Regions from separate parts of the Actinoplanes sp. NPDC051851 genome, predicted to be linked through region 3. Evidence: riboswitches for the same ligand, from Rfam matches in the RefSeq annotation. Region 3 holds a riboswitch; each other region holds the start of a gene.
What was found. A riboswitch is a leader RNA that binds a small molecule or an ion and turns the genes downstream of it on or off. The one in region 3 is predicted to bind cyclic di-AMP.

Region 1 (3,198 bases), on a different contig from region 3:
CGGGCTTCGCTCGTCAGGACGGTTGCCCGGGCAAGGGCTCGCCAAACCCGCCGGTACGCTCGTGGTCATGAAAGGGCTGTGGTCTCCGGTCTGGATCGGCAAGCACCTCCTGGCGCTGGTGCTGACCGCGGGCTGCCTCGGCCTCGGCTGGTGGCAGTACAGCCGGGCCACCGGGGGAAACTCGCTCAGCTGGGGCTACATGTTCGAGTGGCCGGTCTTCGCCGGTTTCGTCGTCTTCATCTGGGTCCGCGAGATCCAGGTCTTCCGCCGGAGTTCCGAGCCCACCGCCACCGCCGAGGAGGCGCCGGCCCCGGTCACCGAGCGCGATCCGGACGCACCGATCACGCTGGGCCGCCCGGTCCGGGTCGCCGGCCGGGCCGGCGGCCGCGGCGAGTCCGACCCCGAGCTGGACGCCTACAACGACTACCTGGCCTGGCTGACCGAGCACCCGGGCGCCCGGCCGGCCGACTACCCCGGACGCGTGCCGCAGCGCGACATCGTCGAGAACCGCTAGAAGGAGACCTCCACCGTGCAGGGCGCTCTCACCCGTTACCGGATCATCGCCTGGATCGTCGGCGTGTTCCTCATCGTCCTGACCCTGATCGGCATGCCGCTGAAGTACCTGGCGGACAACGCGACGGTGGTCGCGCTCGTCGGCCCGCTGCACGGTTTCCTCTACATGGTCTATCTGGTGCTCGCGTTCGACCTGTCGCGACGGGCGAAGTGGCCGTTCTCGCGAATGGTGATCGTGATGCTGGCCGGCACCATCCCCTTCTTCTCGTTCTGGGCCGAGCGTAAGGTCACTCAGAGCTGGGTTCCGAATACTGCTTACGAACCGGCTCTCAACGATTAACGGGTCGACCCGCGCCTGAATGACGCTCAGCGCGGGACATATAACAGCCCGTTATCAGGATTATTCTCGCAACTGCGACTAATCGCATAAAGCGCGTGTCAAGGTCTTGATTTTGTTTCGGACCCCGATAAGTTGGTGCGGTTGGTTCGGTCCGCAGCCACAAACCCTCCGGTGGCGCCGACCAACGCCGCCGAATCTTCGAACGGCGTCCGGCGACCCACCCCCGGGTTTCCGGCAGCCGCACCAGAACCGGGGAAGCACCTTCCCGGGGTGAATCCGCACGGCAGACGCGGTAGGGCTTCATCTTCCGAGCCCACTGATCCGTAGCTAACACCGCCGTCAGCTAACCCGGTAGGCGGCCAGGAAGCGGAAGAAGGGCCCCTGACCAGTGCCACACCCCCGTACCCGACTGAGGGCGCTCGTGGTCGCGCTGACAGCGCTGGCGATCACCACGTCGGGAGCGACGGCCGCGCACGCGGCACCGTCCGAGAGCGAGCTGAAGAAGAAGATCGACAAGGCTTCTGATCAGGTCGAGGACATCACCGAGTCGTACAACAAGATGAAGATCGAGCTGAAGGAGACCAAGGCTCAATCGACCAAGCTGGCCGCGTCGATCAAGCCCGCTCAGCAGGCTCTCGCCACGGCCACGGGCAAGGTGCAGACGATCGCGTCCACCTCCTACATCCAGGGCCGGGTCGGCCCGATGACCGTCCTGCTCGGTGGGGACACCGACAGCCTGCTCGACCGGATGACGTACCTCGAGCAGATCACTCTGGACAACCAGGCGGACATCGACAGCTACACCGACACCACCGCGACCTACAACGAGCGGCAGGCCGCCCTCAAGGTCACGCAGGACAAGCAGTCCGCGCAGGTCACCGAGCTGGCCGCCCGTAAGAAGAAGATCGAGGGCGACCTCGAGGACCTGTACGACATGCGCGAGGACCTCTACGGCAGCGCCACCGAGGACTCCGGCTCGTACACCGGCACGATCCCCAGCATCGCGGGCTCGGCCGGCACCGCGGTCACCTACGCGTTCAACGCGATCGGCAAGCCGTACGGCTACGGTGACGCCGGTCCGGACTCGTACGACTGCTCGGGTCTCACCATGGCGGCGTGGGCCGCGGCGGGCAAGTCGCTGCCGCACAACGCCGCCGCCCAGTACAGCGCCACCGCCCGGATCAGCCGGTCCGACCTCAAGGCCGGCGACCTGGTGTTCTACCGATCCCTCGGGCACGTCGCCCTCTACGTCGGCGACGGCAAGATCATCGACGCGCCGTCGGCGGGCCGGGACGTCCTGTACCGGTCGATCGACATCATGACCCCGTACGGCTACGGCCGGGTCAAGTAACGCCACCGCAACGACGAAGGCCGGTGCTCCCCGCGGGGAGCACCGGCCTTTCGCTTGTCGTGGCTCAGCGTGGATGTCAGGCGGCCTGCAGACCCTCGGCCCGGGCCAGCTCGCGCAGCCGTCCCAGCGCCTGGATCTCCAGCTGGCGGATGCGCTCGCGGCTGAGCGAGAAGCGCGAGGCCACCTCGGTCAGCGAGTGCTCCCGGCCGTCCTCCAGGCCGTACCGGGCGCGCATGATGCCGGCGGACCGGTCGTCCAGGTGGTTGAGCAGGCCCTCGATGCGCTGGCGCTCCAGCGCGCTCAGCACGATCTCCTCAGGGGACGGTGCGTCGCTGTCGGCGACCAGGTCACCGAGGTTGGTGTCGCCGTCGTCGCCGACCGGGGTGTCCAGGGAGACGGTGTCCTGCGCCCAGCGGGTGAGCTCGTTGACCCGCTCCACGGTGACGCCCAGCGCCGCCGCGATCTGCTCGGGCTCGGGGTCGCCGCCCAGCTCACGGACGAGCTGGCGGGTGACGTTGCGCATCCGGTTGACGTCCTCGACCAGGTGCACGGGGAGGCGCACGGTCCGCTCCTGCTGCGCGATGGCCCGGCTGATCGCCTGCCGCACCCACCAGGTCGCGTAAGTCGAGAACTTGTAGCCGCGCTCGTAGTCGAACTTCTCGACCGCGCGCACCAGACCGGTGTTGCCCTCCTGGATCAGGTCGAGCATCGGCATGCCGGAACGCACGTAGCGGCGTGCGATGGAGACGACCAACCGCAGGTTGGCCCGGATGAACAGGTCCTTGCTGCGCTGGCCCTCGGTGACGAGGCGCTCCAGCTCCTCCCGGCTCACGCCGCGGTGCTCCTCGCCCTGGTCGAGCAGGAACTCGGCGTAGAGGCCCGCCTCGATCGCCTTGGAGAGTTCGACCTCCCGCGCGGCGTCCAACAGCGGCGTCCGGGAGATCTCGTGCAGGTAGACTCCGACGAGGTCGCGCTCCTCGGCAACCTGGTCGGT
Region 2 (3,198 bases), on a different contig from region 3:
GGAGCCCGGCCAGGGCGATGTCCAGCGCGCCGGTGCGCACCTGGGCGACGAGCTGGTCGGAGTTCGCCTCGACCAGCTCGACCTCGATGCCGGGGTGATCGCGGTGGAAGGCGGCGAGCGCGTCGAAGAGCGGCGCGATCTCGCAGCCGGTCACCATGCCGAGCGTCAACCGGCCACGGACCAGTCCGCGCACGTCGTCGATCGCCTCACGCAGCCCCTCGACCGCGTCCAGGGCCTCGCGGGCGTGCCGGAGCGCCGCCGAGCCGGCCTCGGTCAGCCGGGCGGTCCGGGTGCCACGGTCGAACAGCTCCGTGCCCAGCTCCTGCTCCAGGGCCTTGACCTGGGCGCTCACCCCGGACTGGGTGATGTGCACGCGCTCCGCGGCCCGGGTGAAGTTCCCCGTCTCGGCCACCGCGACGAAGTACTCCAGCTGCCGCAGATCCATGAGTGGGGATTGTAGGTGCTAGAAGAACCATCTGTTGGACTTGTGGTGGGGTGACGGGCAGGGTGGAGGCATGACCGAAGTCGCCAACAAGCCCGAAGACCTGACCCGCCTCTTCGTCGAGCGGGCCAACGCCAAGGACGCGGCCGGCATCGCCGCGCTCTACGAGGAGGACGCGGTGATGGCCTGGCCGCCCGGCTCGCAGACGGTGGGCCGCACCGCCATCGAGAAGCTCTGGGCCGGGATCCTGCCCGAGTCGCCCCGGTTCGAGCCGGAGCCGCCGCTGCCGACACTGATCAGCGGCGACCTGGCTCTCACCTCCACGCCGCCGAGAGACGGCGCGGGCGCCCGGGCTCAGGTGGCACGACGCCAGCCGGACGGCACCTGGCTGCGGGTGCTCGACCAGCCGGAGTTCCGCCGGACCACCTAGGAGGATCCCTGCGCGGTTCCAGGCGGCTCGGTTCCAGACGGCTCGGTTCCAGGCGGCTCGGTTCGAGGCGGCTCGGTTCGAGACGGCTCGGTTCGAGACGGCCTGCCGCGCGAGGCGTGTCAGATGGCGAGGCGCTGGCCCGGGTAGAGCTTGTTCGGGCTGCTCAGCCGGGCGCGATTGGCCTGGTAGATGTGCTTCCAGCCGCCCGCGACGTGATACCTGTGGGCGATTCCGCTCAGCGTGTCACCGGGCCGCACCACGTAGGTGTGTCCGGTGGCTTTGCGGGTCCTGGTGACGTTGGAGACCAGGCGCATCCGCACGTTCGCCCGCTTGTGCACCGAGGCCGTCCGGTACGCGCGGGTCATGCCCCGCCTTCCGCAGGTGGGCCATGCTCCGATGCCCTGGCCGCGCAGAACCTTTTCGGCGACGGCGACCTGTTCGCCCTTGGAAGCTTGGTTGGCGGTGGACGCGTATTTCGTACCGCCGTAGGAGCGCCAGGTGCTGCGGCTGAACTGGAGACCGCCGTAATACCCGTTGCCGGTGTTGATGCGCCAATTCCCGCCGGATTCGCACTGGGCGACGGCGTCCCAGTTGACGTCGGCCGCGTCGGCCTGGGCGGGCGTGCTGGCGCCGAGCAGGGCCACGGAGCCGGCGATTCCGCACACGGCGGCGCCGAGGACGCGACGGGCCCTCTTTTGGATCTGAACCATGAAATTGTTCTCCTCAACGCCTACGAGGTGAGCTGTCGGGTTCGGGCAGAGGTGCCCGGCCGTCGCGAGACGGCTTCACCCCGAGGCGCGCGCGGCGGCGCGCCGAGGAACTGTGGGTCCCCCGCTCCATGCCTGTGGGTTGTCGTCCGTGACCGAGGCATGGACTCGGCGTTCCGGTCACGGAGTCCGCGGCTGTGCGGACTACTGGTCGGTGGCGTGGCGTCCGTATTCCGGGCACCAGGCCGCTGGCTGTTACCCCAAATTAATTGGTTTGACCTTCCTTTGTGCGGATAAGTCACCATGTTGTCCAGCACCACCTGAAAGAGGAAGCCCGCATTCTGTATCCAGCTAGTGCAGTGGCAGTGCACAATCTCCGACCATGAGCGATCGTGAGCGCGACTTCGACGTGGTCATCTTCGGGGCCACCGGCTTCGTCGGTGTGCTGGTGGCGGGGCATCTCGCCGAGCATGCCCCGGAGGGGACCAGGATCGCGCTGGCCGGTCGCTCACCGGCGAAACTGGAGGCGGCCAGGGCGTCGCTCGGCGTCGACTGGCCGGTGCTCGTGGCCGACGCCGCCGACGTGGAGGCGCTGGCCGCACTGGCCGCCCGTGCGCGTGTCGTGGTCAGCACCGTGGGGCCGTACGCGAAGTTCGGCCTTCCGCTGGTGAACGCCTGTGCCGCGGCGGGCACCGACTACGTTGACCTCACCGGCGAGGTGCTCTTCGCCCGGGACAGCATCGACGCGAACCACGAGCTGGCGAAGAGCACCGGCGCGCGGATCGTGCACTCCTGCGGATTCGACTCGATCCCGTCCGATCTGGGCGTTCACGTGCTGCACCAGCTCGCCGAGCGGGACGGCGCGGGTGAGCTCACCGACACCACGCTCGTGGTCACCAAGATGCGCGGCGGGTTCAGCGGCGGCACCATCGACTCGATGCGCAACCAGGTCGACGTGATGAAGCGTGACCCGAAACTGCGGCGGGTGGCGGGGAGTCCGTATTCGCTCAGTCCCGATCGCAAGGCGGAGCCGGACTTCGGGCGGCAGAACGACATGGAGACGTTCCCCGCCGAGCAGGTCGATCCCCGGCTGCGCGGGCACCTCGCGCCGTTCGTGATGGCGTCCTACAACACCCGGGTGGTGCGGCGCAGCAACGCGTTGCGGGATTGGGCGTACGGGAAACGGTTCCGCTACCGCGAGGCGATGAGCGTGGGCACCTCGCCGCTCTCGCCGGTGATCGCGACCCTCACCAAGGCGGGCATGATGGGGGTCTTCCTCGGGCTGGCGGTGCCGCCGGTGCGGTTCGTGCTCGACCGGGTGCTGCCCGCGCCCGGTACCGGTCCGGACGAGCAGAGCCGCCGCAACGGTCACTTCACCATGGACATCTTCACCACCACCACGTCCGGGGCGCGCTACACGGCCCGGGTCAGGGCCAAGGGCGACCCGGGGTACGCGGCGACGGCGGTGATGCTTGGCGAGTCGGCGCTGGCACTCGCGCTGGACCGGGAGGCGCTGCCGGAGCACGGCGGCGGGGTGCTGACCCCGGCGACCGGGATCGGGGACGCGCTGGTCACCCGGCTGCGGGCGGCCGGCGTGGAGATCGGCGCCCGCAAGCTCT
Region 3 (3,198 bases):
GGGCCGTCGCGGCGTTACCGATGTTGACCTTGCCGGGGAGCTGGAGTTTGACCAGGTGCCAGTCGCCGCGCGGGTCGGTGACGCCCTCGTCCTCGACCGACCACTGCGGGCGCGGGCGGCGCAGCGGGCAGCCGGTGCACCACCAGTCGCCGTTGGCGCGCTCGATCGGGTGGCCGCTCTCCGGGCAGACGAACGAGTCGTCCAGCCAGCGCTGGCCGGCGCTGAACCAGGTCACCTGCGGGCTGGCGGCGGCGGACCAGACCACGAGCGGGTCGTCGGCGTTGGCGACCACCCGGATGTCGGGGTGGTTGGCGAGCGCGGTCTTCCACAGCTGCGCCATCATCGCCACCTCCTTCGCCCGGTCGAGCTGGTCGCGGGAGAGGTTGAGCAGGGCCACCACGCGCGGCCTGGTCGCCTCGATGACCTGGGCGAGGTAGTGCTCGTCGACCTCGAGGACCGCGAACGGGGTGTGCCCCTCCTTGGCGAGCGCCGAGGTGTGGCCGGTGGGCATGTTCGCACCGTACGAGTTGGTGGCGACCCGGCCGAGCACCCCGACCGCCGCGGCGGTGAGCCGGGTGGTGGTGGTCTTGCCGTTGGTGCCGGAGACGAGCGCGACCGCCCGGCCGGACGCCAGGTGGGCCAGCAGGTCAGGGTCGATCTTGAGACCGATCCAGCCACCGATCACCGAACCGTCGCCGCGTCCCGCGGCCCTGGAGAGCGCCGCCGCGGTCTTCGACACCTGGGTCGCCACCACGGCCCGCAAGGGCATCTTCCCGTCCGTCACGCCAGCGAGGGTACCGGAACGAAGGGTTACGTCGAGTTGCCGGAAGGGGTGGAACACCGGCGATGTCGGGGTCGGCCGAACGGTTTACCGCGTTTGTGCCGGTGGGTGACCTACCCGGGTCACGTACGGGTTACCGCTCCACTTTTTCTGTGTTCTGGTTCACCGATCGTCTTCGACGCTCCGTGTTTGGTTGATTACTTTAGGTATTGGCAATTGTCTTCGTCCGGTAACAAATTGGACATCGCCAAGAATGCCAACCACGGACGGTGACGATTTAGGACCTGACGATCTAGGAAATTCTCAGGTACCAAGGAATCCGCCAGCGACGAACGATCGCGGCTCGCACCGGACGGCTCACGCCGAGCCCTGCCCCGGGTCTGAGGGTGCGACCACCGCAACACCAGTACGACCGAAAAAGGCATTCGGGGGCAGGGACGGGGGAACCATTCCCGGTCCACACCGCGCTGGCACCATTCACGGCGTACCAGGTCAGGACCTTGGGGTGAAGCCGCTCCGGCGGCCGGGCATCCTTCCCGCCCGAACCCGACAGCTAACCTCGCAGGCGTGCCGGAGGGAATACTTTCCGTGCCCGCACACCGTTCGAGCCGGGGCCGCCGCATGTCCGGCGCCGGTACCGCCGCCCTCTCCCTTGGCCTCTGCTTCTGCGCCGGCCAGTTGATCGGGGCGACGCCCGCGGTCGCCGCTACGACGACCACCCCGGTAACGACAACCGCCGTCACGACGGCCGCCTCCACGAAGGTCACGCCCAAGCTGACCATCGCGAAGGTCAACACCCGGAAGCTCAAGTGGGGCTCCACCCTCACCGTCACCGCCAAGGTCATCGACCCGAACACCGGGAAGATCGCCAAGGGCACCGTGCGCCTGCAGGGTTACAAGGGTGGCAAGTGGGTCACCTGGGACACCGAGACCGTGAAGAACGCCAACGGGACGGTGGCCCTGAAGTACAAGCAGAAGTCGACCGCCTACGTGCGGACCGTCTTCACCGGCTCCGGTTACACCTCGAAGGTCAGCTCCAAGGTCAAGATCACGGTCGTCGCCAGCGGCGCCAAGATCCTCGCCGAGGCCAAGAGCCACAAGGGCGCCCTCTACAAGTACGCGGCAGCCGGTCCGAGCCGCTTCGACTGTTCGGGCTTCACCAAGTACGTCTACAAGAAGGCGGCCGGTAAGAAGCTGCCGCACAAGGCGAACTCGCAGCAGAACTACGGCAAGGCCGTCAGCAAGTCGAACAAGAAGGTCGGCGACCTGATCATCTTCCGGTCGGGTTCGTACGGCTACCACGCGGCGATCTACGCCGGCAACGGGTACATGTACGACTCGCCGCACACCGGCGCCCGGGTCGGCAAGCACAAGATCTACGGCAGCAACTATGTCGTACGCCGCCTCGTTGCGTGACAGCACTTAGTAAATAAGGAATGACCGCCAGTGGGGCGCGTCCCGGAACTCCGGGCCGCGCCCCACTGGCGTTCCCGCGCCGGAACCCTGTCGCCGCCCGCCGCCCGCTGCTGCCGGCTGCTCGCCGTTCGCCGCCGGCTGCTCGCCGTTCGCCGCCGGCTGCCCGCCGTCCGCCGTCCGCCGTCTGCCGCCGTCCGTCGCCGGCTGCCCGTTGCCCGCGCAGGCCCCGGAGCCGGTCCTGGGCAGCCATCAGCCGGCCGCCTGCCGCCAGCCGTCTGCCCGGAATCCCGCGAATCGGCACCGGCTGATCACTCGGCTGGCGTTGTGGGGTGTCTCGGGCCCTCGGATGCACCCCTGGGTGCCAGCTGGGGTCTGGTGGGGGTCTGGTGGCTGGTGTTCCGGGGTGTGTCGGGATCGCGGATGCACCCCGGAGTGCCAGCCAAGAACCGGTGGCTGCGGCGAGGGGGAGTCGTGGTGCGGAGCGGGGTGAATCTCACGCGGTGCGGGGCAGGGGGTGAACCTCGGGCGGCGCGGAGCGGAGGGGGTGAACCTCACGCGGTGTGCAAGGGGGTGAACCTGGCTGGGGAGGGGGCTCCACTTTCCTCCACTGGGGGGACGGGGCGGGGTGTCGGGGGTCTCAGCAGGGGTGATTGACGCCGCGTTGAGAGGGGGGTGGGGGTGGATGTCGGAAAGCGGACCTTGATGATCATGGTCTGGCCCTCCACTCCGCTCCACCGCCTGTGAGCTGGGAGGACGTCCGCGAAAAGCCCTCGCAAGCGGGCGCATTCGGGTTGCAGGTGGAGGGAAGTGGAGTAGAGTGGGGCACAGTGGCAGGACCGAGGAACGAACCCTGGGACTCAACCGCGGAGCCTGCCGGCCCGAGTTGAACGGCGGACGCTCCCTCCGCGAAGGAGTGGTCGCCACGGCAAGGGGGGTTCAGGCCGATGTTCCTCGGCACGCACACCCCGCGCCTCGACGAGAAGGGCCGGCTGATCCTCCCG
Region 4 (3,198 bases), on a different contig from region 3:
TCAGCAGCTTGCCGACGAACTTGGTGAGCAGCAGGTGCCGTTCGTTCCGCGACCGCAGCCAGGCGATCTGGAGCCCGGCCGCGGTCGCGCTCAGGCAGATCGAGAGCGGCACGAACAGGTAGTGGTAGATCGTCACGACCGCGAACTGCAAGCGCGTCAGGTCGAGCACGTCCATCGGGTAGCCCCTTCTACGACTCTTCGTAGTAGATACTACGCAACGTAGTACGACTGGCCCTAGTAGGATGGGACACATGGCACTTGGCGACCTCGAACGTGAGGTCATGGCACAGCTCTGGGACGCTCGCGAGCCGCTGACCGTACGGCAGGTTCACGAGCGGGTCGGCCGCGACCGTGATCTGGCGTACACGACCGTGATGACCGTGCTCGACCGCCTCGCCAAGAAACGCCTGGTGATCCAGCAGAAGGCCGACCGCGCGTACCGGTACGTGCCGGCGCAGAGCCGCGAGGAGATGACCGCGGCCCTGATGATGGACGCGCTCAGCTCCACCACCGACCAGGACGCCGCCCTCGCGTACTTCCTGGGCCAGCTCCCGCCGGGTACCCTTGCGGCCGCCATGGAAGAAGCTAAAAACAACGAGACGTGACGGCACTCGTCCTGGGTGCGCTCGGGCTGACCCTCTCGCTGGTCGTCCCGGGTGTGCTGGCCGCCGCACGCTGGCCGGACCGCGCGCCGGCCGCCGCCGTCCTGCTCTGGCAGGCGATCACCCTGACCGCGGTGCTCTGCGCCCTCGGTGTGGTGCTCGCCGGCCCCGAGGAACTGACCCGCGAGGCCGGCGCCGAGCACCCGATCACCGCCGCCGCGCTGGTCTTCTCGCTCCTGGTGGCCGGGACGATCGTGATCCGGCTGCTGATCTCGCTCGGCCGGGTGACCTACCGGGCGCGGGCGCGACGGGCCCGGCACCGGATGCTGGTCGACCTGCTCGACCGGGTGGAGCGCCACCAGGAACTGAGCGGCGACGAGGTACGGGTCCTCGACGGCCCCCTGCCGCTGGCCTACTGCGTCCCCGGGCGCGAACCCCGCGTGGTGCTCTCCGACGCCGTGCTGCGTGTGCTGGACGCCCCGCAGGTCGACGCGGTCCTCGCCCACGAGCGGGCGCACCTGCGGCACCGGCACGAGCTGGTGATGGAGAGCTTCACCGCGTTCTATCAGGCCGTGCCGCCGCCGCTGCGGAGCCGGGCGCCGCTGGACGCCGTACACGAGCTGCTGGAGATGGTGGCGGACGACGCCGCGCGCCGCCGCACCGGGCCGGACCCGCTGCGGGCCGCGCTCGCCCGTCTCTCCGACGCCGTGCCGCTCGCCGGGGAGGCCGCGCCGGCCGGCCGGGCGGGGGAGGCGCGGCGCCGCCGACTGGACCGCCTGGACGGCCCGGACCGGACCTCGAGCCCCCTCACCGCCGTTGCCGGCGCCGGGGCGATCGGGCTCGTCGTGCTACCCACCGTGATCGTCGTGGTGCCCTGGCTCACGCTGGCCCTGAAAGCCTGGCCGTTTCGGTGACCCTGCGTATCGGGGGGTGTGCGTGCGGTATCCCTCCCGGCGCGCGCTTCATTTGGCCCCATGATCCGAGTACGGTGGTCCCCGGTTCGGCAGCCCCCCATCGTCCATCCGGCCGATCTGACGAACCACCGCCTAATCGCCGAGAGGCGAGCCGGGGACCCACGTTCCCGGGGTGAAGCCGCGTACCCCGCGGCCGGGCGTGCTTCCCGCCCGAACCCGACAGCTAACCCGGTCGGCGGCCGAGTGGGAAGAAAGGACAACGCGCCCACGTGAAACGGATTGGTGTGCGCGGCCTGGTGCACAGTGTGCTGTGCGCCGTCGCCGCGGCCGGAATCGTTCTCACCGGTCCTGCAGTTGCCCACGCCACACCCTCGCCGTCCAGCGTCGAGGACAAGATCGACAAGCAGTGGAACGAGCTCGAGCCCGTCATCGAGGACTACAACGACGTGCACGGCAAGCTGACCAAGCTGCAGAAGCAGCAGAAGGATCTCGCCAAGAAGCTCGATCCGCTGGAGGCTCAGGTCGAGGCCGCGATGAAGGACGTGCGCGGTCTCGCCGCGGACGCCTACATGCAGGGCCCGCCGAGCGTCTTCACGGCTCTCCTGGAGAGCGGCTCGGCCGACGGACTGACCGAGAAGCTCACGTATCTCGACCAGTTCTCCCAGAGCCGCGAGGATTCGATCGCCAGTGTGGTGAAACTGCGCAACAAGTACGCCGCCGACAAGCAGACCCTGGACAAGCTTGCCGCCGAGATCTCCACCCGCGACGCCGACCTGAAGACCAAGAAGGTGGCGATCGAGAAGGAGATCACGTCGCTCCAGAAGCTGCGGCTGACGGCGTACAAGGCGTCGGACGCCGACGACGGCCCGTACAAGACGGGGCCCTGCCCGGTCACCTACACCAACGACAAGGGTGGACGGGCCGCTCAGAAGGCGTGCGACCTGATCGGCAAGCCCTACGTCTTCGGCTCGGAGGGTCCGAACAGCTACGACTGCTCGGGTCTGACGAAGGCGGCGTGGGCCTCGGTCGGCGTCAGCCTGGAGCACTACACGAAGGATCAGTGGAACTCCACCAAGGCGGTCAGCCGGAGCGAATTGAAGCCCGGCGACCTGGTCTTCTACTACTCCGACGTGCACCACGTGGCCATCTACATCGGTGGCGGCATGGTGGTCCACGCCCCGCACACGGGCGACTATGTGCGGATGGCGACGATTGATCGAGGGCCGATCGCGGGCTATCGCCGACCGGCTTAGTGGTCATTCCGCGCAGAGGGCCGCTTCCGCTCCGGCGGTGGCGGCCCTCTCTGCCCCGGCTTCTCCCGTACGCCCGGAAGCTTCTCCCGTACGCCCGGAGCAGTGCGGTCACCCGCCCCGATGATGGTCGAGCAGCCTCCGCAGCAGTCTGGTGAGCTGCTCCCGCTCGGCCTCCGACAGCGGCTCCAGCAGTTCGTCCTGGACCTCGGCCACCCGTTCCCCCAGCTCCTTCGCTCGCGCCGCCCCCGCCCCGGTCAGCGTGATCACGTTCCGCCGCCGGTCCGCCGGATCGGGTGACCGGGCCACGAAGCCGGCCCCCTCCAGCTCGTTCAGCGCGCCGACCAGGTCGCTGAGATGGATCCCGGTCCGCCGCCCGAGCGCCGCCTGACTGGCCGCCCCGTCCGCCTCCAGCGACGCCAGCAGCCGGTA

Region 1: linked by a shared signal. The riboswitch ahead of AB0M08_RS17240 (NlpC/P60 family protein) and the one ahead of AB0M08_RS25285 (NlpC/P60 family protein) in region 3 are both predicted to bind cyclic di-AMP.
Region 2: linked by a shared signal. The riboswitch ahead of AB0M08_RS30540 (transglycosylase family protein) and the one ahead of AB0M08_RS25285 (NlpC/P60 family protein) in region 3 are both predicted to bind cyclic di-AMP.
Region 4: linked by a shared signal. The riboswitch ahead of AB0M08_RS39565 (NlpC/P60 family protein) and the one ahead of AB0M08_RS25285 (NlpC/P60 family protein) in region 3 are both predicted to bind cyclic di-AMP.

Annotation. Positions count from the first base shown of each region.
Region 1 is NZ_JBFAYF010000015.1:93,865-97,062, forward strand. It holds gene AB0M08_RS17230 (hypothetical protein) at 68-514, shown strand; gene AB0M08_RS17235 (DUF3817 domain-containing protein) at 530-853, shown strand; cyclic di-AMP (ydaO/yuaA leader) riboswitch at 1,032-1,227, shown strand; gene AB0M08_RS17240 (NlpC/P60 family protein) at 1,275-2,204, shown strand; gene AB0M08_RS17245 (sigma-70 family RNA polymerase sigma factor) at 2,281-3,198, opposite strand, start outside.
Region 2 is NZ_JBFAYF010000038.1:48,465-51,662, reverse strand. It holds gene AB0M08_RS30550 (LysR family transcriptional regulator) at 1-445, opposite strand, end outside; gene AB0M08_RS30545 (nuclear transport factor 2 family protein) at 516-872, shown strand; gene AB0M08_RS30540 (transglycosylase family protein) at 992-1,582, opposite strand; cyclic di-AMP (ydaO/yuaA leader) riboswitch at 1,585-1,763, opposite strand; gene AB0M08_RS30535 (saccharopine dehydrogenase NADP-binding domain-containing protein) at 1,962-3,198, shown strand, end outside.
Region 3 is NZ_JBFAYF010000028.1:35,889-39,086, forward strand. It holds gene AB0M08_RS25280 (MurT ligase domain-containing protein) at 1-769, opposite strand, end outside; cyclic di-AMP (ydaO/yuaA leader) riboswitch at 1,182-1,364, shown strand; gene AB0M08_RS25285 (NlpC/P60 family protein) at 1,370-2,197, shown strand; gene mraZ (division/cell wall cluster transcriptional repressor MraZ) at 3,142-3,198, shown strand, end outside.
Region 4 is NZ_JBFAYF010000066.1:27,826-31,023, forward strand. It holds gene AB0M08_RS39550 (cytochrome ubiquinol oxidase subunit I) at 1-175, opposite strand, end outside; gene AB0M08_RS39555 (BlaI/MecI/CopY family transcriptional regulator) at 252-605, shown strand; gene AB0M08_RS39560 (M56 family metallopeptidase) at 602-1,516, shown strand; cyclic di-AMP (ydaO/yuaA leader) riboswitch at 1,636-1,769, shown strand; gene AB0M08_RS39565 (NlpC/P60 family protein) at 1,786-2,769, shown strand; gene AB0M08_RS39570 (MarR family transcriptional regulator) at 2,878-3,198, opposite strand, start outside.